DNA from 3 places in the Alteromonas gilva genome. Region 2 is predicted to be linked to each of the others. Evidence: predicted binding sites of a transcription regulator. Region 2 holds the regulator's gene; each other region holds the start of a gene.
What was found. The regulator FNR, encoded in region 2, switches genes on or off when oxygen is low (the NO sensors DNR and NnrR bind a similar motif). The targets are predictions, from matches to a motif close to TTGATCTAGATCAA.

Region 1 (7,792 bases), on a different contig from region 2:
AGTTTTGCACTTTGGTGACCAGCAAGTAGCCCTTTAAGCTGTTTGAGTAAATTTTGCTGACTGTCCAGCTGAGCAAACTCCCGTATTTGACGACCACTAAGACTAGCGAGTAAACCGGGCCGGGGTGCGCCTGAAGAGCCGGCAGTATTTTTTGCGCGGCTTAACAGTTGTTCCAGATCAGCGTGCTGACTGAAATGTCGGCCGAGCAGTGATACTTGCAGCACCTGTAGCAACCCACTCATAAACGAATGACCCGCCGGCGGTGTGAGCAGGCTGCCCGGCGATTGCAGCCAAGCTGCTGACGTCATTAACTGCTTAATGGCTGCACTGACTTGCTGGGTATCGGCCACGGGTAATTTTGAAATGGTGCCGGCTTCACCGGTTAAATTGCTGGCGGTAAAGGCATTGTCTGCGGCGCCGGTGGCAGACTTACTGTGAAAATCGAGCTGTAACTGCGCGATCACCGCGTGTAGCGCTTTAGACGACGTCTCTGCGCCGGCGTTGATGGTGCCTTTTGTCACCGACGCCGCGGCCGCATTATTGACTGCAGGCGAGCCTTTGTCTGACTGGCAAGCGGCCTGATTTTTGGGAGACTCGCTGGGGGGCTTTATTGTGGCTGCGCTGGTATCACTGGCAGCGTTGCCTGTGTTAGCAATTTTTTGTAATGCACCGACTAAACTGGCGACATTAGGCGACTGTGAATGGGTGTTAACAACATTGAGTCGATTGGCTGTGCCAATGAATAATGAAAGGGCGGACTTTAATTCAGGTGATAACCCGGCAATTTTCAACTGAGCCAAACTTGCTGTTGCCTGTTCAGGTTTTAAAGTGGCGGCGTCGGCGGTCGTTTTTGCTACTGTTTTAGCTGCTAAGCCGTCCTGTAAGGTGACATTGTCGTTGGTCAATGTCTGTGCCGCTGAGCCCGCAGCTTTAGATTGGGAGTAATTGAGCTCGGTTCGGGGCAGTTTGTCACCGGATAATGCCTGTGAATTAAGTTGCTTAACCATTTGCTGATTGATATTTGGCAGCGCATTGAGTAATGATTTTGACGGTGCGGTATCAACTGCCATCACCTGAGCACGGCTGCCAGCGAGCAGTAAGGTGTCACCTTTTAACGTTACTGACATTGGCGTCATCTGGCTAAAGCGCTGTAACTGCCCAGCGGATTTGGCGGGTAAATGACCGTCAGCCCATTGGCTTAACGATTTTATATCAGCTGCAATCCCCTGGGCGAGAATGGCTTTCAGCGCAGCGTGAATTGCCGGCGATGAAGATGGCAGTTGGCCTTTCAACATTGTACCAGCCGCCGCAGAGGGAGCATTACCGGATGCACCGGGAGACGATTGCAGAGTAACTGCGGCTTGCCATTCTGCGCGGTTCGATGCAAGCGGGGTTAAGGTTAAAGTCGCCGTCGCAGGTAAGCTTAAGCTGGCAAGCAAGGCGGTGATACCTGCCTTAGTGGCTGAGGCCTGGGACACTGATGAGCCTTGCGATGTATTGGTCATGGCAATATCGATCATTTGTTTACCACTCCCATCCAGTGAACCAATACGAAGATGGACGGTATTATTATTGAAGCTCACGATCTCGGCGGGCAAAGAAAGCGGCGTTCGGTGGGCCTGGGCTAAAACAGTAACCAGCGATTGTATCTGAGTTTTGCTTAACGGTTGGCTAAGTGACTCCGGACTTAACTTAATCAGCGTTGGCAACACGTTGTTTAAAGTTGACTGAGACAACAGTGTTTTTAGTTCTACTGTGGTTTGCTGGCTAACCTGTACCGGTGTCGACAGCGGCAGTTTCATTAACAACAAACTGTCAGCCGATGAAGTCGTGACAGCCGGTGAGACCTGAACGGTTTGCCTTTGCGGCGTTTGCAACGCAGAGGTTTGCCGCGCAGTCTGGGCATTAGCAGTGACATTAGTCACTGGCTGCAATGGCATCGCTACGCGGTTAACGTCTAACTGCCTGGCCGGCGCCGCAGGCAGGTCACTCGCGCGAGGGCCGGAGGCGGTGTTGGATGAGGGTGGTGTGGGTTGTGAAGGTTGCATGCAGTTGTTATCGGCCATGGAGTCTGAGAGTTAAGTATAATGTGAATCTGAGCGGAATTTGAATTGGATCAGAAAAATGCCGATCACATTCACAGGTAAGATGCGTCGAGGCACAGTTATGGTAGAATGCGGCGATTTTAATTCGACATTGTTAACCAGTTCATTTTAACGGGATTTCTTGTGGCGGGACTCAAAGCCGACAATCTGACCTGCATAAAACGTGACAGGGTGCTTTTCAGCGGTCTTTCCTTGTCGCTGAAACCGGGTACGTTGTTACATTTGCGTGGCCCAAACGGCGCGGGGAAAACCAGTTTACTGCGTATTTTAAGTGGTTTGTCGACGCCGGAATCTGGTCAACTGTATTTTGACAATGCGTCTTTGCATGCTGGTTGGGAGCCGTTGCACCAGCAACTCATTTATATTGGTCACAAGGCCGGCGTCAATGGCGCACTCACGGCGCTGGAAAACCTCAGATTTTGGAGTGCCCAGCACCACAGCGACTTTGACACTGACCATTGTTTAACCGTACTGGCCAGACTCGGGTTGGTGGGCTTAGAAGATGTGCCGGTGAAAATGCTCTCGGCAGGTCAGCAACGTCGGGTAGCCCTGGCGCGTCTATGGTTAAAAAAGGCGATCTATTGGATTCTGGATGAGCCGTTCACCGCGCTGGACGCCGAGGGGATTAATATCCTCGAACAACACATGCAAAACCATGTGAGCAATGGTGGCGCCATTATTACCACGTCTCATCAACCCCTGTCGGATTCTGCGGGGCCGTTTACAGAGTTATATCTGGAATACAATATATGAGTGGTTTGTACGAAGGCATATTTAAACGGGATATGGCACTGGCTTTTCGGCAACGCTCGGAACTTGCACAACCATTAATGTTCTTAACCATGGTGATCACGCTTTTCCCGCTCGGCATTGGGCCTGGCCCGGCCACTCTGCAAAAAATTGGCCCCGGGGTTATTTGGATCGCCGCCATACTATCTTCATTGTTAGCGATGGAGCGTTTATTCCGGGATGATTTTTGGGACGGCTCACTGGAACAATATATGCTCAGTGGGCAGCCAATGTGGGCGGTAAGTGCGGTCAAGGTCGCCGCGCACTGGCTGGTGAGTTTTATACCCCTGGTGGTATTATCCCCGTTGCTTGCGTTGTTTTTAAATTTGACCGTCGATATGTATGTGGCATTAATGCTTTCCCTGTTACTGGGAACCCCCTTGTTATCTTTGGTCGGCGCGATAGCGGTGGGCTTAACGGTGGGATTGCAGCGTGGCGGTGTACTGTTAGCGTTGTTATTAATACCGGTGTTTATTCCGTTGCTGATTTTTGCCACGTCGGCAGTAGATTCTGCCGCACTGCAATTACCTTATCGGGCACAACTTGCTATGATTGGCGCCATGTTATTAGTTGCTACCGCAACCGCCCCCTTTGCTATTGCTTATGCACTTAAAGTGAGTCAAAACTAATGTGGAAGTGGTTACATCCCTACGCAAAACCTGAACGTGCTTATCAACTCTGCCAGAGACTGGAGCCTTACCTGTGGTGGCCGGGCATGCTGGCGTTGCTGGTTGGGTGTATCTGGGGATTAGCTTTTGCACCGCAGGATTATCAGCAGGGTGATTCCTTCCGGATTATCTATATTCATGTGCCCAGCGCTATTTTGTCGATGAGTACTTATGTGGTCATGGCGGTCGCCGCGCTGGTTGGAATTGTCTGGCAATGGCGCACGGCCTTTATGGCAATGATAGCCATGGCACCGGTCGGTGCGGTGGTCACCTTTATCGCGTTGTTTACCGGCGCTGCCTGGGGTAAACCCATGTGGGGAACCTGGTGGGTGTGGGATGCACGGTTAACCTCAGAATTGATTTTACTGTTTTTATACCTTGGCGTAATTGCCTTGTACGGCGCCTTTGAAGATAAACAGCAAGCGGGCAAAGCCGCGGGTGTTATGGCCATGGTCGGGGTGGTTAACATACCTGTTATCCATTATTCGGTTGAATGGTGGAACACGCTTCACCAGGGGGCCACAATCAGTAAATTTGATAAGCCCTCGATTGCACCAGAAATGTTGTGGCCATTATTGATCGCTTTGCTGGGATTGGCCTTATTTATTGCAGCAGTAAGTGTAATGCGTATGAAAAATGAAATCATTCGGCGGGAGTATCACCGGCCCTGGGTTAAAGATCTGGCTGGGTCGGTGGGAGACTGATATGCAATTTGAAAGTTGGCAAGCATTTTTTCATATGGGGGGCTATGCCCTGTATGTGTGGCTGTCTTTTGGGGTATCTGTTATTGCGATGGCCTGGATTGTTATCGATAGCCGTATGTCACATAAACAATTGCTCAAAAAAGCACGTCAGGAGCAGGCGCGTCAGGCGCGTATCGCCGCCGCACGTCGTAATCAAATGGCGAATCCTGAGACTCAACAGGTAGGAAAGTAGTATGAATCCGAGAAGACAACGACGGCTAGCCGCAGTAGCTGGTGCAGGGTTACTGATAGTCGGTGCCGTAACACTGATGCTGTTTGCGCTGAATGACAATATTGATTTGTTTTATACCCCTTCTGAAATCGTTGAGGGTAAAGATGGTGTTAAACCGTCGGTCGGGCAGCGCTTACGTATTGGTGGCATGGTAGTACCCGGTTCGGTTTCCAGAGACAGTGAATCGCTGCAAGTGAGCTTTACACTGGTAGATACGGGCCCCGCGGTAGAAGTGCGTTATGCCGGTATTTTGCCTGACTTGTTTCGCGAGGGGCAGGGTATTGTCGCAACAGGCATGTTGGTGGACGCGAACGTGATAGAAGCCGAGGAAGTGCTTGCCAAACACGACGAAGAGTATATGCCGCCTGAGTTGGCTGAAAAAATGAAAGGCATCAAGCATGTCAAGCCTAACGAAGGAAACAACCAGTCGTGATCCCCGAGATAGGTAATATTGCTGTTGCGTTGGCGTTAGTCGCGTCAATTTTACTGGCCGTGTACCCTCTGTGGGGGGCTTACCGTGGACATGGGCCAATGATTGCAACGGCCAGGCCGCTGGCCATGAGTATGTTTGTTTTTACTGCAATCGCCTTTGGCTGCTTGATTTACGCATTTGTTACTGACGACTTTACGCTTAATTATGTCGCCCAACATTCAAATAGTCGTTTACCGGTTCATTACAAAGTCACCGCTGTGTGGGGCGGGCATGAAGGCTCCTTTCTGCTATGGGTGCTGATGCTGTCACTCTGGACAGTCGCCGTGGCGTTATTTAGCCGTGGTATACCGCAAATTATGATTGCCCGGGTGTTGTCGGTACTGGGCATGGTGTCTGTTGGCTTTTATCTGTTTATTTTGTTGACCTCAAATCCCTTCGACAGCATGTTGCCGTATTTCCCTGTGGATGGCCGTGATTTAAATCCCTTGTTGCAGGATTTTGGCATGATTATTCATCCGCCAATGCTGTATATGGGCTATGTGGGATTTTCTGTCGCGTTCGCGTTTGCTGTCTCGGCGCTGCTTTCAGGCCAGCTGGATTCAACCTGGGCTCGTTGGTCACGACCTTGGGTTATTGCAGCCTGGAGCTTTTTGTCGGTGGGTATCGCGTTGGGCAGTTGGTGGGCTTATTACGAATTAGGCTGGGGCGGCTGGTGGTTTTGGGACCCGGTAGAAAATGCCTCATTTATGCCGTGGCTGGTGGGGACGGCCTTAATGCATTCTCTGGCCGTGACCGAAAAGCGTAAGGTGTTTAAATCCTGGACGGTATTACTGGCTATTGCGGCGTTTTCACTGAGTTTATTAGGAACATTTTTAGTCCGCTCTGGTGTGATTGTATCGGTTCATTCATTTGCCAGCGATCCGGCCCGCGGCTTGTTTATCCTCGCCATTCTGGTGATACTCACCGGTGTTAGCCTGGTGCTGTATGCGCTGCGCGCTCAGCAACTAAAGAGTCCCGGCCGCTATCAGTTACTTTCCCGCGAAGTCATGCTCATGGGTAATAACGTGTTCCTGTGTGCGGCGACGCTGGTGGTGTTGCTTGGCACCTTACTCCCCCTGGTGCATAAGGAGTTGGGCTTAGGCTCTATCTCAATTGGAGCGCCTTTCTTCAATCAAATGTTTACCTGGTTGATTGTGCCTTTTGTGTTATGCATGGGGATTGGTCCGCTCATCCGCTGGAAGAATCAGCCTGCCAGACAAGTGCAAAAAACGCTGTTGTTGGCGTTTGGCCTGAGTGTCAGCGCCGGCATACTGATTAACTACAGCTACGATGCGCCTGCTTATATGGCGGCTTTAGGACTGGTATTAAGTGGCTGGGTACTGATCACGACAACTCTTGAAGTCTTGCAGCGGGTTGCTTCAATGGATGACAGTTTGTCGGTGACTGAGCGTTTGCGCCGTCTTACGCCGAGTCATTGGGGAATGATTTTAGGTCATCTTGGTTTTGCTGTAACCCTGATTGGCATCACCCTGGTGAGTAACTACGATGTGGAGCGCGACGTACGAATGAAACCGGGCCAATCGGTCACGTTATCTGGCTATGAGTTTGCATTCCGCGGTATTGAGCAGCGCAACGGGCCAAATTACACGGCAGACGTGGGCATCTTTGACGTGTATGAGTCCGGTGAGAAGCTTGTTCATCTGGAGCCCGAAAAACGTCTGTATCAGGTGCAGCGCATGCCCATGACAGAAGCCGGCATCCACACCACCTTACTGCGCGATCTGTTTATTGCCCTGGGCGAGCCACTCGACGACGGTGCCTGGGCAGTTCGTGTCTATATAAAACCTTTTGTTATCTGGATTTGGGCCGGCGCGGTGATCATGGCGCTAGGTGGCGTTTGCTCTATAACCGATAAACGCTACCGAATGGCTAAAGTCGCCAAAGCCGGCCGGTTCGGGCAACGACCAGCGACCACGGAGGCGCGGTTATGAAACGATTCATGATTTTCGGTATCCCGTTAATTGTCTTTTTACTGTTAGTGGTATTTTTATTCAGCGGTTTGTTTTCTGATCCCCGCGCGCTCGATTCGCAGGTGGAAGGCAAGCCCGTGCCAGCGTTTCAATTGCCCGACTTAATGGCGCCTGAGGTAACCTATACTCCGGATGTATTCAAAGGGCAGGTGACCTTGCTCAATGTGTGGGGAGTGTGGTGCGTCACTTGTGCCGTTGAATTACCTTATCTGACTGAACTGGTCGAGCAACACAATGTGAATATCGTTGGCTTATATTTTGATCAGGATCTGGATCCTGAGTTTGGTACCAAAACGGTACAACGGGTGCAACAAGAGGTGCGTGAGATTACCGACCGGTTTGGTAATCCCTATCAGTTTCATATTTTTGATGTGTACCGTGACACCGCCTTGGATTTAGGCGTGACGGGCGCGCCTGAACATTTCTTAATTGACCATAACGGCATTATTCGGATGCATCATATTGGCGATATTAACGAGCGTGTGTGGGCAAATAAAATCGGGCCGCTGTATGGCCAATTAACCGATGAACTGGCCAAATCGCGGAGCGCTGAATGAGAATACTGTTAATTACGGTCTTATTGATAGTTGCCGGCAGTGCTGTTGCTACCGAAGATAGTTACGAATTTGACACGCCGCAGCAACGACAGTCATTTTTATCGCTCACAGCAGAGCTGCGCTGTCCGATGTGTCAGAATCAAAATATCGCCGATTCTGATGCTATGATTGCGCATGACATGCGACGCAAAGTGTATAACCTGATCAAGCAAGGTAAAACTAACGATGAGGTTAT
Region 2 (7,792 bases):
TGAGCGATAGTTGTCAGGCGATCGTTGAGCTTTGCATGCTCCCGATCTTCGGTGCCGACGTTAACCGCGGCAATGATTTTGCCATCCTGCGGCCAGTCGTGCTCTTTTACCAGTAGCACAGGGGTAGGGCATTTGCGGATCAGATGCCAGTCAGTAGGGGTAAAAATGACTGAGCGCAAGCTGTCGTGAGAACGGGTTGCCTTTACAACGATATCCATGTCTTTCGCCATGACGTACTTTATGATGGCTTCATAGGGGCGGTTGTTCCATTCAACGGCTACCTCAATAGCGGCCTTGTAAGGGGCAAGCTGAGCGGCCAGCCATTCGGTTCGTTCTTTAACCACAGCCTGGCGCATAGCCTCACGCTCTTCACCGGATAACATGGTGGTCATTTCGTAGGAGAAGTCGTAGATAGTCATAAACGCGGTAATGGATGCACCGGTTCTTGCAGCAAGTTCTAACGCTCGCGATATAGCAGGTTGAGTATCGCGTTCTGGCTCAACGATGGCCAGGATACGGGTATATTCAATCATAATGACGCTCCTTGTGAAGGTACATTATGAGTTTATGTCGGGTTTCGCTGTTTCTCCAGTTTCTGGTTTGCGTAAGATCAATATCAGGCGTAAAAAACAGTCAGCATGATCAGCTGACTGTAGTAGAGGGAATATCCATGCTATGAAGCTTTTTATCCATGGCGTCAAAGTCGATAATGGTAATGAGTTTACCGTTGACTTCGATAATGCTCTCTTTTTGGAAGCGGGTGAGTAACCTGGATATTGTTTCAACCGTTAAACCCAGGTAATTGCCTATTTCGTTACGCGTCATACTCAGATTAAACTGTTTGGGCGAAAAACCGCGCTCTTCGAAGCGTTTTGACAAGTGCGCTAAAAAGTAAATCAGGCGTTCTTCGGCTGTGCGCTTATTGAGTAACATCATGAGATCATGATCATGCTTAATTTCAGCGCTCATGAAACTCATAATCTGATGACGTAACTTCGGCAATTGCACCGACATTTGATCCAGTGTTTCGTAGGGCAGCTCGCACACCATAGCGGTTTCCAGCGCCTGAGTGTAACTTTGATGGGTGTTTTCCCGCAGGGCATCAAAACCTATGATATCACCCGGGAAATGAAACCCAATGATTTGTTCTTCGCCGTCTTTACTGGTGACAAATGATTTAAATGAGCCCGCTCTGACAGCGTATAAAGAACGAAAGCTATCGCCAGCTTTTACCAGCTTATCATTTTTATGCAGCGGCTTTTTGCGCTCAATAATATCATCCAACGAATCCATTTCTGTTTTGTTCAGTGAAACAGGCAAACATAAATGGCTAAAACTGCAACTCTGGCAATGAATAGAAAATTCCGAGCCTTTTGTCATAACAAACGTTCCCTTTTGAGCCTGGCTCAATTAATACTATCTAGTGTTCGATAAATCAAGAAAAGTGCATAAAGTATAAGGCCTGATGCGACCATTATACGAGTATTGTGTTGTTGCAACAGTGTCATTAACCAACCCGCGCCAATACTCACCGATATCAACGCCGGTAAGGTGCCCAAACCAAATGCGGCCATCGTTAGCGCGCCTTGCAGCGCGTCACCTGATACCATCGCCCAGGTTAAGGTTGAGTACACTAAGCCACAGGGCAGCCAGCCCCAGATAAAACCATATGGATAAGCCGATAACGGACTTTTAAACGGAATAAAACGTTTCGACAGTGGGCGAATACGTTTCCATATCCCCTGACCGAGCCGCTCTATACGCGCTAAACCCCGCCACCACTGCGCTAAGTAAAGCCCCATAGCCAGTAGCATTACGGCGCTTAGTATTTGAAACACCGCCAAACCGTTTTTTACTGAGGCCTGGGCAATTTGCCCCAAAGCCCCGGTGAGAAAGCCAGCAATAGCATAGCTGGTTATACGACCGAAATTATAACTGAGTATATAAGGCAGCGTGGCATTATGGCTGGGGATTGCAGCGCGCAAAGCGCCGGCGATACCGCCGCACATACCAACACAATGAAGAGAGCCTGCAAGGCCCACTAAAAACGCCGAGATATAGCCAAAATCATTCATTATGTGACGCTGTGGAATCCGTTTTTTTGGTCGATGATGACTCACTTGATGTGGCTTTGCGACGCTGCTCTTCGGGTAAATCATCGTCGAACAATATGCTGTATCCCTGGCGCTCCAGATCGTCAAACTGGTTAGAGCGAACGGCCCAGAAGAAGATACCTAACGCCACCGCCACAAGAATTATTGCCAGTGGGATCAATACGTAAATTATACTCACATCGCTACCTTATTTGAGTAATCGCGTTGAGTTAGAAACCACAATGATACTACTTAATGACATGCCGATCACGGCCATCCAGGGTAAAAGCAGGCCAGATACTGCAAAGGGCAGGATCAACAGGTTATAGCCGATTGCCCAGAGCATGTTTTGACGTATTTTGTTGCGGGTACGCGCAGCGATATCAAGCAGGGCGGGTACGGCAGACAAGGAGTCGCTTAGCAACACTACATCAGCGGCATTACGGGCTACATCATTGGCATTACCTACCGCTACCGAGACATCGGCGCTGGCTAATACAGGCGCGTCGTTAATGCCGTCGCCCAGCATCATGACCTGCTCTCCCGCGGCTTGCAATTGCTGCACGGCACGATACTTTTGCTCGGGCGTTAAGCTACCAGTCGCCGTTGTCAGGGGCAGATGGGCCGCCAGCGAATCGACATTTCGCTGCGTATCACCGCTTAGCAGAATTAGTTTGTATTGGTTGAGCAATGCCAGCGTGGCGGCGGTATCCGGTTTGAGACCGTCTGCCACCTCAAACGCTGCTAAACACTGACCCTCGCAGGTTAAGAATACATTCGCCGTTATAGGCACTGTTTGCGCATCTGTGCCGGTAAATGCTGCCGAACCAAGATGCCATTGCTTATTGCTGACCGTACCGCTGATACCGCCACCGATATTGACCGCAAAATCGCTCACAGTCAGCAGATTATTACATGAAAATGCCTTGCCAATTGGGTGCTCGGAACGCGCCTCCAGGCTTGCAGCGACAGCAAACAAATGGGCGGGATCCTGCCCGGTTAAATACCAGCTTTGTACGATGCTGAACTTACCCTCGGTGAGTGTACCGGTTTTGTCCAGCGCGATAGTACTGATAGTGGTTAACTGTTCGAGTGCATCGGCCCGTTTGAGTAATACGCCTTGCTTATTGAGCCTGGCCATTGCACAGGTGAGTGCTGATGGCGTGGCGAGCCCCAGTGCACAAGGGCAGGTAGCCACCAACACCGCAATGGCAATCCAGAATGCCTCGTCATTACCTTGCCAGTACCAGTAGGTATAGGTCGCAGCGCTGATGAACAATACAGCAACAACAAAATACCGTGAGAACGTATCGGCTAATTGTGCCGCCTTGGGCTTGTTTGCCATCGCCGTTGATTGCAAGCGGATGATTTGATTAACCAGGGCATACTTGAGTTGTTGATGAACTTCGACGATAAGGGTACTTTTTTGATTCACCGTACCGCCATAGACCGTTGCGCCCACCTGTTTTATCACGGGTTCGAACTCGCCGGTAAGCATGGCTTCATCGATGGCCGAACTGCCTTCAATTATGCGTCCGTCGATGGGGATGGTATCACCGGGTTTTACCACCACTTTGTCGCCTGGCAGCAGATGCTTGGCCAAACAGGCGGTAATATTGCCATCCGCGTCCAGACGCTGGGCGGTAACAGGGATGTACTGCATCATATTGGCTGAAATCTGGGTAGCGCGGTGTCTTGAGCGGTGTTCCAGGTAGCGACTTAGCAACAGCAAAAAAATAAACATGCAAATAGATTCAAAGTACACCTCGCCACTTTGCAGTAAGGTGGCTTTTAAACCCGCAATATAAGTGCCGAACACGGCGATGGTAACCGGTACGTCCATGTTGACAGTGCGCGCCGAGATGGCTTTGATGGCGCCTAAATAAAACGTACTGCCCGAGTAAAATACCACCGGTGTGGTAAGGACCAGAGCTACCCAGTAAAAATACTGCCGGGTTTCACGCTCAATACTGCCAAACAAATCAAAATACAAGCCTGTCATCAGCATCATTACCTGCATGGTCATCAGTCCTGCAAGGCCGAGCTTTTTTAAAAACTGTTTTTGTTCACTCTGGTATGAGGCTTCATGTTGATCCGGCTGGAAGGGCAGAGCGGTGTAACCAATTTTCTTCAGTGCGTTTAAAATACCACTTAACTGGATAGCGTCAGGTAACCAACTAACGGCGGCGCGCCGTTCTGAGACATTCACTGATACCTGAGAAATACCGTTCACCCGTGCCAGTTGTTTCTCTATCAGCCAGCCACAGGCGGCGCAGGTAATGCCTTCTACGGTCAGTTGGATTTCTTTATGAGCACCGTCGTCGTAAACGAAATCTTCCTGCAAAGCAGGATCGTCGTACACCGATAACTTCGACAATGTATTTTGAAAATTAACATCACCTTGTGCGGCAGGCTCAGTACGAAACTGATAATAATCTTCCAGGCCGTTATCCACGATAGCTTCGGCGACAGCCTCACAGCCCGGGCAACACATCACCCGGTCCTTGCCTAATACCACGGCGTGGTACTGGCTTTGAGGATCTGCAGGCAGACCGCAATGATAGCACTCAGAGCTGGTGTCGGTAGTCATCAGGGTATGAATCTGATTGCGCCAGTGCGAGGGAAGCCAATGGTTTGTTGGACTTTCCACTTCTCATCGAGTGGAGTTAAGGATACTTGCCACTTACCCGCCGTGTCCTGCTCCGTATAGCCACGATAAATGCCGCTGGCGTCGCGGGTAAGCAGAATAGAAAAGTCTTTGTCCTGCAGCGTCACATGGTAAAAGTTCAGTTTTAACGCATTGCCGGTTGCCGGAATACCACTATGAAATTGCAGTGCAATTTCGCCGCCATTAACTGTCAAATCGGTCATGATCCCTAAACGTCGGGCCGCTTCCACTTTGGCCATGGTGGCGTTAATAGCTTTACCTTCTTTGTAATAGTCATCGACCACCAGCGAGTCGTCAGTGTTGGTCGCAAAATAAACGACAAAGTAACCCACAATAAATGACGATGCGGGCACCGCAATCAGAAACCATGGCCAGAAATATTTATACCAGGGCTTCGTGTCAGTTGTTTCCATTACCACAATACCTAATGAATGTTTCGCAAAAGAGGGGGTATTCTCGCATAAAAAAGCCCCGTAAAAACGAGGCTTTTAACGATTACTAACAATTAGTGAGACAAGCTGTAAACGTAAGTTGCTACAACATGAATTTTATCTTCACCCAGGGTTTTCTTGAACGACGGCATAACACCATTTCGACCATAGGTCAGGGTTTCCGTAATGGCTCGCTCAGACCCGCCATACAACCAGATGTTGTCGGTGAGGTTAGGCGCACCCAGTGCCTGGTTACCTTTGCCGTCCATACCGTGACATGCAGCACACACAGCAAAACGTGCCTTGCCTGCCTTAGCCAGGGTATCGTGATTTTCTTCCATTTCACGGCCACTGAGGCTCAGTACATAGGCAACGGTTTCTTTAATGCCCTGTTCACCCATTGAGTCCAGCCATGCAGGCATTGCTGCATTACGACCATTGATGAGTGTTTCTTTAATCTTGGCGCCAGAGCCACCGTATAACCAGTCATCATCAGTGAGGTTAGGGAAGCCCGTATTACCGCGGGCATCTGAACCATGGCACTGTGAACAGTTCTGCATAAACAGACGCTGACCAACTTTCACCGCTTCTTCGTTATTGACCAGTTCTTCTACCGGTACTTTTGCATACGCTTCGAAGATAGGGTCAAATTTTTCAGCCGCATAATCCAGTTCGCGATCGTACTGAACGATGTAACCTTGCTCTTTAGCTTCAACACGCGCCTGAGCAGATTCCTCTAACGACTGGACGTTCTGGTTAGAACTTTTCCAGCCCCAAAAGCCTTCCCACGAACCTAAACCGGGGTACAGTGCTAAGTAGAAAAAGCTCCATACAATCGTGATGTAAAACAGAATGGTCCACCATCTTGGCAGCGGATTGTTGATCTCAACAATCCCGTCAAATTCGTGCCCCATTGACTCGCCTTCCGGGTGACCGGTGTAGTTAGTCAAATTCCAACGTAACAGCAAGTAACTTCCGACGATGGTTCCCAGTGTGATCACAGAGATCCAAATTGTCCAAAACATGCTCATGAGTGTTAACTCCCGCTATTCTTTTTTGATTCTTCTTTGTCTTCGTCTGCAAAGGGCAGGTTAGCTGCTTCGTCGAATTTCTTTTTGTTTCGACTACTAAACGCCCACATTACAATGCCAATAAAAATGACGAAAACGATGACAGTAAATATGCTGCCTACAATACCCTGATCCATATTATTTCAAATACGTGCCAAGAGATTGCAGATAAGCAATAAGGGCTTCCATTTCGGTTTTGCCTTTTACTGCCGCCTGTGCGCCTTCAATGTCTTCTTCCGTGTAAGGTACGCCGAAACTTTGGAATACAGCCATCTTTTTAGCGGTGTCTTCACCGGTTAACGTATTCTCAGCTAACCAGGGGAAACCAGGCATGTTTGACTCTGGTACTACGTCACGCGGGTTCATTAAGTGAACACGGTGCCACTCGTCGCTGTAGCGTTCGCCAACCCGGGCCAGATCAGGACCTGTTCGCTTAGAACCCCACAGGAACGGATGCTCCCATACCGATTCACCCGCAACTGAATAGTGTCCGTAACGCTCAGTTTCAGCACGGAAAGGGCGAATCATCTGGCTGTGACAACCTACGCAGCCTTCGCGGATGTAAATGTCACGACCTTCTAACTGCAATGCGGTGTAAGGCTTAAGACCTTCTACCGGCTCCATCACCTGCTGTTGAAACATCAGCGGTGTGATTTGCACCAGGGCACCGAAACTGATAGCAACCAGAATTAACACCGTTAGCAAGCCAACGTTTTTTTCGATTATTTCATGTGGATTACGCATCTTTACTACTCCTTACGCCGCTGCTGGTTCAGCCGCCAGGCTACCTTTAGGTGCTCTGACTGTTCTGTAGGTGTTGTAAGCCATGATAAGCATACCCACCACCACAAAGCAGCCGCCCACAAAACGAACGACATAAAACGGCTTAGAAGCTTCCAGTGACTCTACAAAGCTGTAGGTCAGGGTGCCGTCTGCATTCACTGCACGCCACATCAGGCCTTGTAGTACGCCGGACATCCACATCGCAACGATGTATAACACCACGCCAATCGTCGCAAACCAGAAATGAACATTTACCAGCTTGGTGCTGTACATGGCCTTTTGGTTAAACAGAACCGGGATGAGGTGATAAACCGAGCCGATAGATACCATCGCAACCCAGCCTAACGCGCCGGAATGTACGTGGCCGATGGTCCAGTCGGTGTAATGGGATAACGCATTAACCGTTTTAATAGCCATCATCGGACCTTCAAATGTCGACATGCCATAGAATGACAGCGATACAATCAGGAAACGTAAGACAGGGTCGGTACGCAGTTTATGCCATGCACCAGACAGGGTCATGATACCGTTGATCATGCCGCCCCAGGAGGGCACAAATAAAATCACTGACATCACCATGCCTAATGACTGTGTCCAATCGGGCAGGGCGGTATAGTGCAAGTGGTGAGGACCTGCCCAGATATACAGTGAAATAAGTGCCCAGAAATGCACAATCGACAGGCGGTAGGAGTAAACCGGACGACCAGCTTGCTTAGGAACAAAGTAATACATCATGCCTAAGAAGCC
Region 3 (7,792 bases), 1.8 Mb from region 2:
TAATGAAAATCCTGATCAGGATCGTAAGGCGGTTCGACCATTAACAGCTGATCGAACCCGATACCAAAGTTACGGTCGGCAAGCTTTTGTATTTTCTCTGGCGAGAAAAAGACATTCTGGGTCACGTTATCAACAACCATAAAGTCATTGCCAAGACCCTGCATTTTAGAAAAGTTTACCTGCATTGATGCGCAACAATATTTATTAGAATGCCCCTAGTTTACGTAAGTTTATGCTCTCCTTTCCAGAGATCTTTTAGAATTTCTCGTTCTCGCACTACGTGCACGGTATTTTTGTCGACCATAATTTCTGCCGGGCGGCAGCGGGTGTTGTAGTTAGATGCCATCACAAAGCCATAAGCACCGGCGCTTCGCACTGCCAGGAGGTCGCCGCTGGCGATCGCTAATTCGCGGTCTTTACCAATAAAATCACCGGTTTCGCAAATTGGTCCTACCACGTCATAAGTGTGGGTTTCGCGGTCAGGGTGCTCGGTTACCGGAATAATGGCCTGCCAGGCTGAGTACAAAGAGGGGCGGATCAAGTCGTTCATGGCGGCATCGACAATGGCAAAGTTCTTTTCTTCGCCGGATTTTACAAACTCAACTTTGGTTAACATGATACCGGCGTTGGCCGCGATTGCCCGGCCCGGCTCCATTATTAACGTCAGATGCTCGCGACCTTTCATTTTGGCGGCGATAGCCTGGGCATATTCACGGGGGTGAGGTGGCGTTTCGTCTTTATAGGTAACGCCAAGACCGCCGCCCACGTCAAGATGACTAATTTCAATGCCTTTACCGGCCAGCTCATCTACCAGGGCTAACAGGCGATCAAGCGCATCAACAAATGGCCCGGTGTCGGTAAGTTGTGAGCCAATATGACAATCCATGCCAATGACGTTCAGATTGGGCAGGCTATGCGCCAGGGTATACACCTCAATAGCACGCTCACGGGCAATACCAAATTTGTTGGCTTTTAAGCCGGTGGAAATATACGGATGGGTTTTGGCATCAACATCCGGGTTAATGCGCAGCGAGATGGGCGCAACTTTACCTAACCTGCCAGCAACGTCGTTAATACGTTCCAGTTCGGGCTCAGACTCAACATTAAAGCAATGAATATTCTGATTTAGCGCAAACTCGATTTCTTCAGGCGTTTTACCCACGCCGGAGAAAACCACTTTACTCATATCGCCGCCGGCTTCGATAACTCTGGCCAGTTCACCGCCAGAGACAATATCGAAACCAGAGCCTAATTTAGCCAGAACGCTTAACACGCCGATATTCGAATTGGCTTTTACGGCGTAACAAATAAGGTGTGGGTGGTCAGCTAAGGCATCGTTAAAGGCGTGCCAATGGCGCTCTAATGTAGCGCGTGAATACACGTAAAGTGGCGTACCATATTGGTTGGCAAGGTCGTTTACATTTACATCTTCAGCATGCAGCGTATGGTGTTTGTAACTGAAGTAATCCACTAGCGAGAATCTCCGGATGGTTCGGAAGACGGGTTTTCGTCTGGCTTGCTATCGCTTGCTGGTGGTGTCTCCGGCAGGTATAACGCTCCCCGGTAGCCACAGGCTGACACACTTGATAATAACAACAGCACTATTGCAATACGCTTAGCCACACACCCTCTCCCAATACAAAAAGTGCCGATATCATCGCAGAGCGAAATTAAAATGCAAGTGACATCAATCGTTCGCGGGTTTTTGGGCCAAATTTAACCTGTTTCCATAATGCATCGCACAGTGGTTGGGTGTCAGACCAATTGCCGGCGATTATCCAGTCAAGCATTGGCGTAGGGTCGTCGGGAAATTCCAGCCCCTCACTGGCAGGCTCACTCAGCCAGTCTTCTACGGTATCGGTGTCGAGTTGATAGAGCGGCAGGCATAACCCCAGCGTCATCAGGGTTTTTAAGTTCGATATTTGTTCAAATTGGCCGCGTAGCGGTTTAACCAGTAGCTTTTTCTTTAACTGTAAGGATTCGCTGGCCAGCTCAAAGCCGCCGTTGCTGATTACGCCAGAGCAGTGCTGAAGTGCACTGCGAAAGCCGGGCTTTGACGGTCGAAACCAACTGATATGGCCCTGTTTATGCTCGGTGGTCACCCTGGGGTGAAAACAGACAAATTTTTGTTCGGTTAACGGCTCGAGCATCTCCCTGACTTCGTCGATGTCTTCAAAGGGTAAATAGACCAAAACATGGCTGTTGGTTGGCTCGCTGGCTGGTTTGTCGTTAATAAAAGGCGGCACAATAGGCTGATCAAAGTGAAACCAGTGCACGCCGAGCTGCACATCGGTGGGGGCAAAGCAGCGCATAATCAATTTGTCGCTGAGCTGTTCGTCATGGCGTGGCACATCATAGGTAAAGGCGGCCTGATGACTCACCGAAATAGATGGCAGCCCACGGCGGCGCGCAGCCCAGGCGGTGACCGGTTCAAAGTCATTGAGCAACAGGTCGTACCCTGAGACATCGAGCTGATGGATATCGCGCAAAAGTTGCAGCGGTTTGGCTTGTTTTACGGTCTGCCACTGGCTAACCTGCCCTTTATGGGTTTGGAAGGTCAGGCCGTTGAAGGTGCGGTAGTCTCCGAAGCATTCCATATCGAAGTAAGCATCGGGGGCGCGCCCGGAAAATACAAAGTCCACCTCGATGTCATTACGCTTGGCCATGGCGGTGGCCATAATACGGGCTCTGGCAATGTGTCCGTTGCCAGTGCCCTGCACGCCATACAGTATTTTCATATTAAACCAGCAGAGTCAGACTTAACTGCGCGATGGTGATGCCAAGCAATACGCCGGCTATCACGTCAGTCGGGTAGTGCACGCCCAGTAATATCCGTGACAGGCCAATGAGTGTGGCCCAGGTATATGCAACGAATGCAAACGAGGGATAATAAAATGCGATGATGGTCGCCATTAACCATGCGGCTGCAGTGTGTCCTGAGGGCAGGCTGAATTTATCAGAGGGCGTGACATGAGCCTGGAAGTTATTAAAAAAGTCACACGGTCGGGTGCGTTTAAAGGCTTTTTTGAGCACCACATAAATAGGGAGTTCCAGCCCGTAGGCCATGAGCGCAGTATACAAGAATATTTCACCGTGCTCCGGCTCGAATGCCATAAGCAGTAAACCAATGAAAAAATACAGGTAGCCATCGCCGGTTTTCGACAGCCAGACAATGGCGCGACAATCACGGTGTCTGGTTAAATCATACAGCCAGTGAAAAATCACAGTATCGTATTTTGTTACGCTTTTGAGGCTCATCGGACGCGACTCCTTTTAATCGACACTGACAGATTAAAAAGCGCGCATGAAATCAAGGTTACAGTTTTACGAAAGGTTTGTGACAATTTCAGCTTTCGTTTTTGCTAATACCAGTGATACGTCGATTAATCAGCGATTATCACAACTGATGCTAGGTGTTATTAGGTGTAGAGTGCTATGCTTATGCGCGATAAGCTTGTTGACCAGTAAGGTACTACCATCATGGACTATAACACTTCTGAGTTATGTGATTTATTTGCCGATAACGTGGATGTGGTCGAACCCATTTTCACCAGTTATGGGGGCCGTTATTCTTTTGGTGGTGAAGTCACCACTGTGAAGTGTTTTGAGGATCGGGAATTAATCGACCGTATACTCACTGAACCCGGTGAGGGCAAGGTGTTGTTGATCGATGGTGGCGGTTCATTGCGCCGCGCACTATTTGACGTGGAATCAGCGCAACTGGCAGTAGAGAATAACTGGGAAGGCATAGTGTGTTATGGCTGCGTGCGCGAAGTCGACAGTCTGTCAGATTTCGATCTTGGTATTTTAGCTGTTAACGCCATACCGGTAAACGCCGACAGTAAAGGGATTGGTGATATCGATGTACCGGTTAACTTTGGCGGTGTGACCTTTTTACCCGAGGATCACCTGTATGCTGACAGCACCGGCGTTATTTTGTCTGCCGAGCCTTTAGATCTCGATTAATCCGGTCGACAGCGCTCCATCTTCTGAAAAGCCAGATTGTGATTAATCTGGCTTTTTTTGTTACCCCCCACAGCAAGGCGCACCGCGCAGAGCGTGAAAGCGTCAAACGATGGCAGCACATCAAGGTAACTGGTAAAATCCGCGGTACTATCTATCTGCTACACTATAGTGTTTAGCGCAGTGGTCTGTATCTTCTGCGAACAGTGTAAACGTGATTTTCACAATGCTGGGTTGACCCTGAGCACAGGCCACAACGGGTTGGTATAAAAAGAAATACTCAACGCTACGTGCAATTATGGTACAACATACGCTGGACACATGTGCGTCAAATTCGTTGAGCGCACTTTAGAAGCCGCAAACAGAAGACAAAGGTACACAGTGAGTAAGATTGAACTTCCCGACAATAACTATACCGTACAAGTCAAACAACTCATTGAAGATGTCTACCCTAAAAATAACCAGATAGCGTCTGTTTACGGCGATGCTAAAACTTACTTTTCAACGGCGGGAACTCAGCGTGCTCAAATTGCCCAATTGCAGGAGCAACTAAAGAACGCGGCAAAGCCCAAAAAGAAAAAGGCATCCGGTGGAGAAGATGCGTTAAAAAGGCAGATAAAGCTCGCCAAAGCCGAATATGACAACGAGCGCCAGGCGCGCATCGACCGCCTGGTTACGGTGGCGCAAAAAATTATCAGTTTATGTGAAGCTGACAGTTTCGATGAGACACAGTTACTCAGTTCTAAATTTCTCGGCACCTTAATGCTCATCACGCGTGGGCCAGAGCGAAATTTCGCTAAACTCCATCAGCGTTTAAAGCCCCTTTATAAAGCTGTGCTTGTGCTGCGGCTAACCGACAAAATCCTGGCTAATGATTTGTCTGATCATGCTTATTTACGCGATGTAAAAGACGCGCTGTTGCGCTTTAAAGGCAATAAAGAATGGCAGGAAAAGTGGCAGGTGGAAGTGGCGATTCCGATGATCTGTTGTGCTTTACTGCAGGATATTGGCCTTCAATCCCCCGAGGCCGAATCGATTTTAGTTGGTCCGGATAATGACTTAAATGAGTTTCGGGTCCTGGATGATGCGACCCGTACGCAACTGATAAAAATTAACTTTACCGGCACCATGGATTACCTTAAAAATGGCTTAGGCGTGCCGGGCTATGTTGGTAATGATAAGGCGGAGAGAACGCAATTCATTCATCGGCATACTGCCATCAACGAATTTATGCTCGCGCTAATGAAAGATGCATACCTGTCGAAGAAGGGCGTGGGAGAAATCCTCAAAATCCCGCAGGTTTACACGTCGATTATCTTGTCAACCAAGCCTGATTTTACCAAAAAGAACCTGCCCAAAGGCTATATCCTGATTGAGCAACTGGCGAAGAAAGGAGCGATTAATGTCGAGTTAGCCAAGGCATTTGTGCAAATTGTCGGTTATTTTCCACTTGGTTTTGGTGTGACATACATTCCTCGCGATGAGCGGGGCATCGACAGGGATCGTTATGAGTGTGCAATTGTTACACGGTTGAACCCTTCTCATCCGGCAGAGCCTGTTTGCCGACCCGTGACCAGAAACCTCACGTATATTAGCTCGGGCTCTGATGAGGTGGTTAAAAAATCCAGTAATTTGTTTTTTCCGGCTAACCGCAAAAAGCTTATGCGCATCGGTCGTGAGCGCCTGATGGAAATTATGAGTTTGTTGTCTGGCAACTTTTCCCCGGATGCTGTCGATGACTTGATCCCCAGTCACTGGGAGCCTGCTGATTATTTTTCATTTAAGAAAAACCAGAACCTGTGGAATAAATCGCGTTAATTACGCCAATCCTCGTTGTTCCATCTCTCACTAAGCCTCCCGTCTGCCGGCATTATACAAGTTTAACGCCCGCGCTGAACCATAGGGAAAGCGCAGCCTGACGGACCTGTTGTGTTGATTATGTCAAGACACAGACATCATTTGTATTGATCTGAATCATGTTTCGATCTAAACTTTCAGAAATTACTGAAACTTTAGAATTTTGCACAATGAAAATGTCACCGCTTGTTACCTCCGCCGTTATTCACTTTGGTGAAATGGGCAGTCGCTGGGGCTTTAATCGCACGGTTGGCCAAATGCTTGCATTAATCGTATTGCATGAAGAGCCGTTATCGGCACAAGAAATTGCCGATGCGCTGAGTATTTCCAGAGGCAATACCAGTATGGGGTTAAAAGAGTTGCAAGCCTGGCAGTTAGTTAAGCAGCATCATATACCCGGCGAACGCAAAGAGTTTTTTGTACCAGCGGGATCAATTTGGGTACTCGCAAACCGGGTATTTGAAGAGCGCCGTAAGCGTGAAATTGACCCCACCATGTCGCTGCTGCGGGATTTAATGATGGACTCACCAACCGGTGATCAGGACGTAAATGTACAGGCGCGTCTGAACGAAATTCATGATCTGTTGGAGTCCGTCACGGCCTGGTCTCAGGAGTTGCAGAACCTGGGCCCGGAAAAACTTGATACGTTAATGAAACTCGGCTCCGGTGTGGGGCGTATTCTAGAGTTCAAAGACAAACTTCTTCCTGCAAAATCAAAGTAATCAGGAGCTTATAGTGGATGTATTCATATTATCCAGACTTCAGTTTGCGCTGAATATTAGTTTTCACATCTTATTTCCGACAATAACCATGGCCCTGGGCTGGTTCTTGTTCTATTTTAAATTTCGCTCCAACGTAAGCGGGAATCCGATATGGATGCGTATCTATCGGTTTTGGGTACGGGTTTTCGCCCTGACCTTTGCTTTAGGTGTGGTGTCTGGTGTCACTATGTCGTTCCAGTTCGGTACCAACTGGCCGGGCTTTATGGAAAAAGCCGGTAATGTGGCCGGGCCGCTGCTCGGCTATGAAGTGCTGACCGCGTTTTTTCTGGAGGCCACCTTCTTAGGCATTATGTTGTTTGGCATGCGGCGCGTACCAAACTGGCTGCATACGCTGGCTACACTAGTGGTTGCGGTGGGCACAACTTTGTCAGCGTTTTGGATTTTATCGCTCAATAGCTGGATGCATACGCCACAGGGCCACGAAGTCATCGATGGCGTTGTGTATGCCAAAGACTGGTCAGCGATTATTTTTAATCCGTCGTTTCCCTATCGTTTTACCCACATGATGTTAGCGTCGGGGTTAACCGCCAGTTTTCTGATTGCCGGATTATCGGCCTATCGTTTAGCCATTGGCGACGATAAAGTTGCGCCTAAACTGGCCCTTAAAACCGCTACTTATACGGCTGCGGTATTAATTCCCCTGCAGATTTTCGCCGGTGACTTACACGGTTTGAACACGCTTGAACATCAGCCACAAAAAGTAGCGGCAATGGAAGGCGTATGGGAGACCGAGCGGGGCGCCCCCTTGCTGTTGTTCGCCATTCCGGATGAGTCGAGCAGAAGCAATCACTTTGAAATTGGCATTCCTAACCTGGCGAGCGTTATTCTCACTCATGATCCGAATGGCGAAATTAAAGGCCTAAATGAGTTTAAGGGCGAGCACCCGCCTGTGGCTCCGGTATTTTATTCATTCCGGGTGATGGTAGGAATGGGCATGTTGATGCTTTTAACTGCCTGGCTTGGTGCGTTTTATCTGTATCGACAAGGTGCGCTGCCTGACTGGCTGAGCAAAGTCTTTATCGCAATGACCTTTAGCGGCTGGGTGGCAACCCTGGCTGGCTGGTACGTGACCGAAGTGGGTCGTCAGCCTTATCTGGTCAGTGGTGTACTGGCTACCAAAGACGCCGTAACTTCCTTACCGTCAACCAATGTAGCGCTGTCTTTCAGTTTGTACGTGGTGATTTATGCAG

Region 1: ccmA (cytochrome c biogenesis heme-transporting ATPase CcmA) is a predicted target of FNR. The motif match lies at 2,107-2,120, and genes of this name have one in related genera.
Region 3: OIK42_RS02485 (GbsR/MarR family transcriptional regulator) is a predicted target of FNR. The motif match lies at 5,928-5,941, and genes of this name have one in related genera.

Annotation. Positions count from the first base shown of each region.
Region 1 is NZ_JAQQXP010000003.1:389,718-397,509, forward strand. Features, by position in the region: gene OIK42_RS18045 (hypothetical protein) at 1-2,048, opposite strand, end outside; gene ccmA (cytochrome c biogenesis heme-transporting ATPase CcmA) at 2,229-2,858, shown strand; gene ccmB (heme exporter protein CcmB) at 2,855-3,523, shown strand; gene OIK42_RS18060 (heme ABC transporter permease) at 3,523-4,266, shown strand; gene ccmD (heme exporter protein CcmD) at 4,268-4,498, shown strand; gene ccmE (cytochrome c maturation protein CcmE) at 4,500-4,970, shown strand; gene OIK42_RS18075 (heme lyase CcmF/NrfE family subunit) at 4,967-6,961, shown strand; gene OIK42_RS18080 (redoxin family protein) at 6,958-7,557, shown strand; gene OIK42_RS18085 (cytochrome c-type biogenesis protein) at 7,554-7,792, shown strand, end outside.
Region 2 is NZ_JAQQXP010000001.1:2,298,176-2,305,967, reverse strand. Features, by position in the region: gene uspE (universal stress protein UspE) at 1-533, opposite strand, end outside; gene fnr (fumarate/nitrate reduction transcriptional regulator Fnr) at 643-1,380, opposite strand; gene OIK42_RS10050 (sulfite exporter TauE/SafE family protein) at 1,407-2,075, opposite strand; gene ccoS (cbb3-type cytochrome oxidase assembly protein CcoS) at 2,068-2,292, opposite strand; gene OIK42_RS10040 (heavy metal translocating P-type ATPase) at 2,302-4,683, opposite strand; gene OIK42_RS10035 (FixH family protein) at 4,683-5,174, opposite strand; gene ccoP (cytochrome-c oxidase, cbb3-type subunit III) at 5,267-6,223, opposite strand; gene OIK42_RS10025 (cbb3-type cytochrome oxidase subunit 3) at 6,229-6,399, opposite strand; gene ccoO (cytochrome-c oxidase, cbb3-type subunit II) at 6,401-7,006, opposite strand; gene ccoN (cytochrome-c oxidase, cbb3-type subunit I) at 7,019-7,792, opposite strand, start outside.
Region 3 is NZ_JAQQXP010000001.1:527,390-535,181, forward strand. Features, by position in the region: gene dapF (diaminopimelate epimerase) at 1-185, opposite strand, end outside; gene lysA (diaminopimelate decarboxylase) at 221-1,471, opposite strand; gene lptM (LPS translocon maturation chaperone LptM) at 1,471-1,623, opposite strand; gene OIK42_RS02465 (MJ1255/VC2487 family glycosyltransferase) at 1,671-2,738, opposite strand; gene OIK42_RS02470 (phosphatase PAP2 family protein) at 2,740-3,258, opposite strand; gene rraA (ribonuclease E activity regulator RraA) at 3,481-3,966, shown strand; gene OIK42_RS02480 (hypothetical protein) at 4,345-5,781, shown strand; gene OIK42_RS02485 (GbsR/MarR family transcriptional regulator) at 5,991-6,542, shown strand; gene OIK42_RS02490 (cytochrome ubiquinol oxidase subunit I) at 6,556-7,792, shown strand, end outside.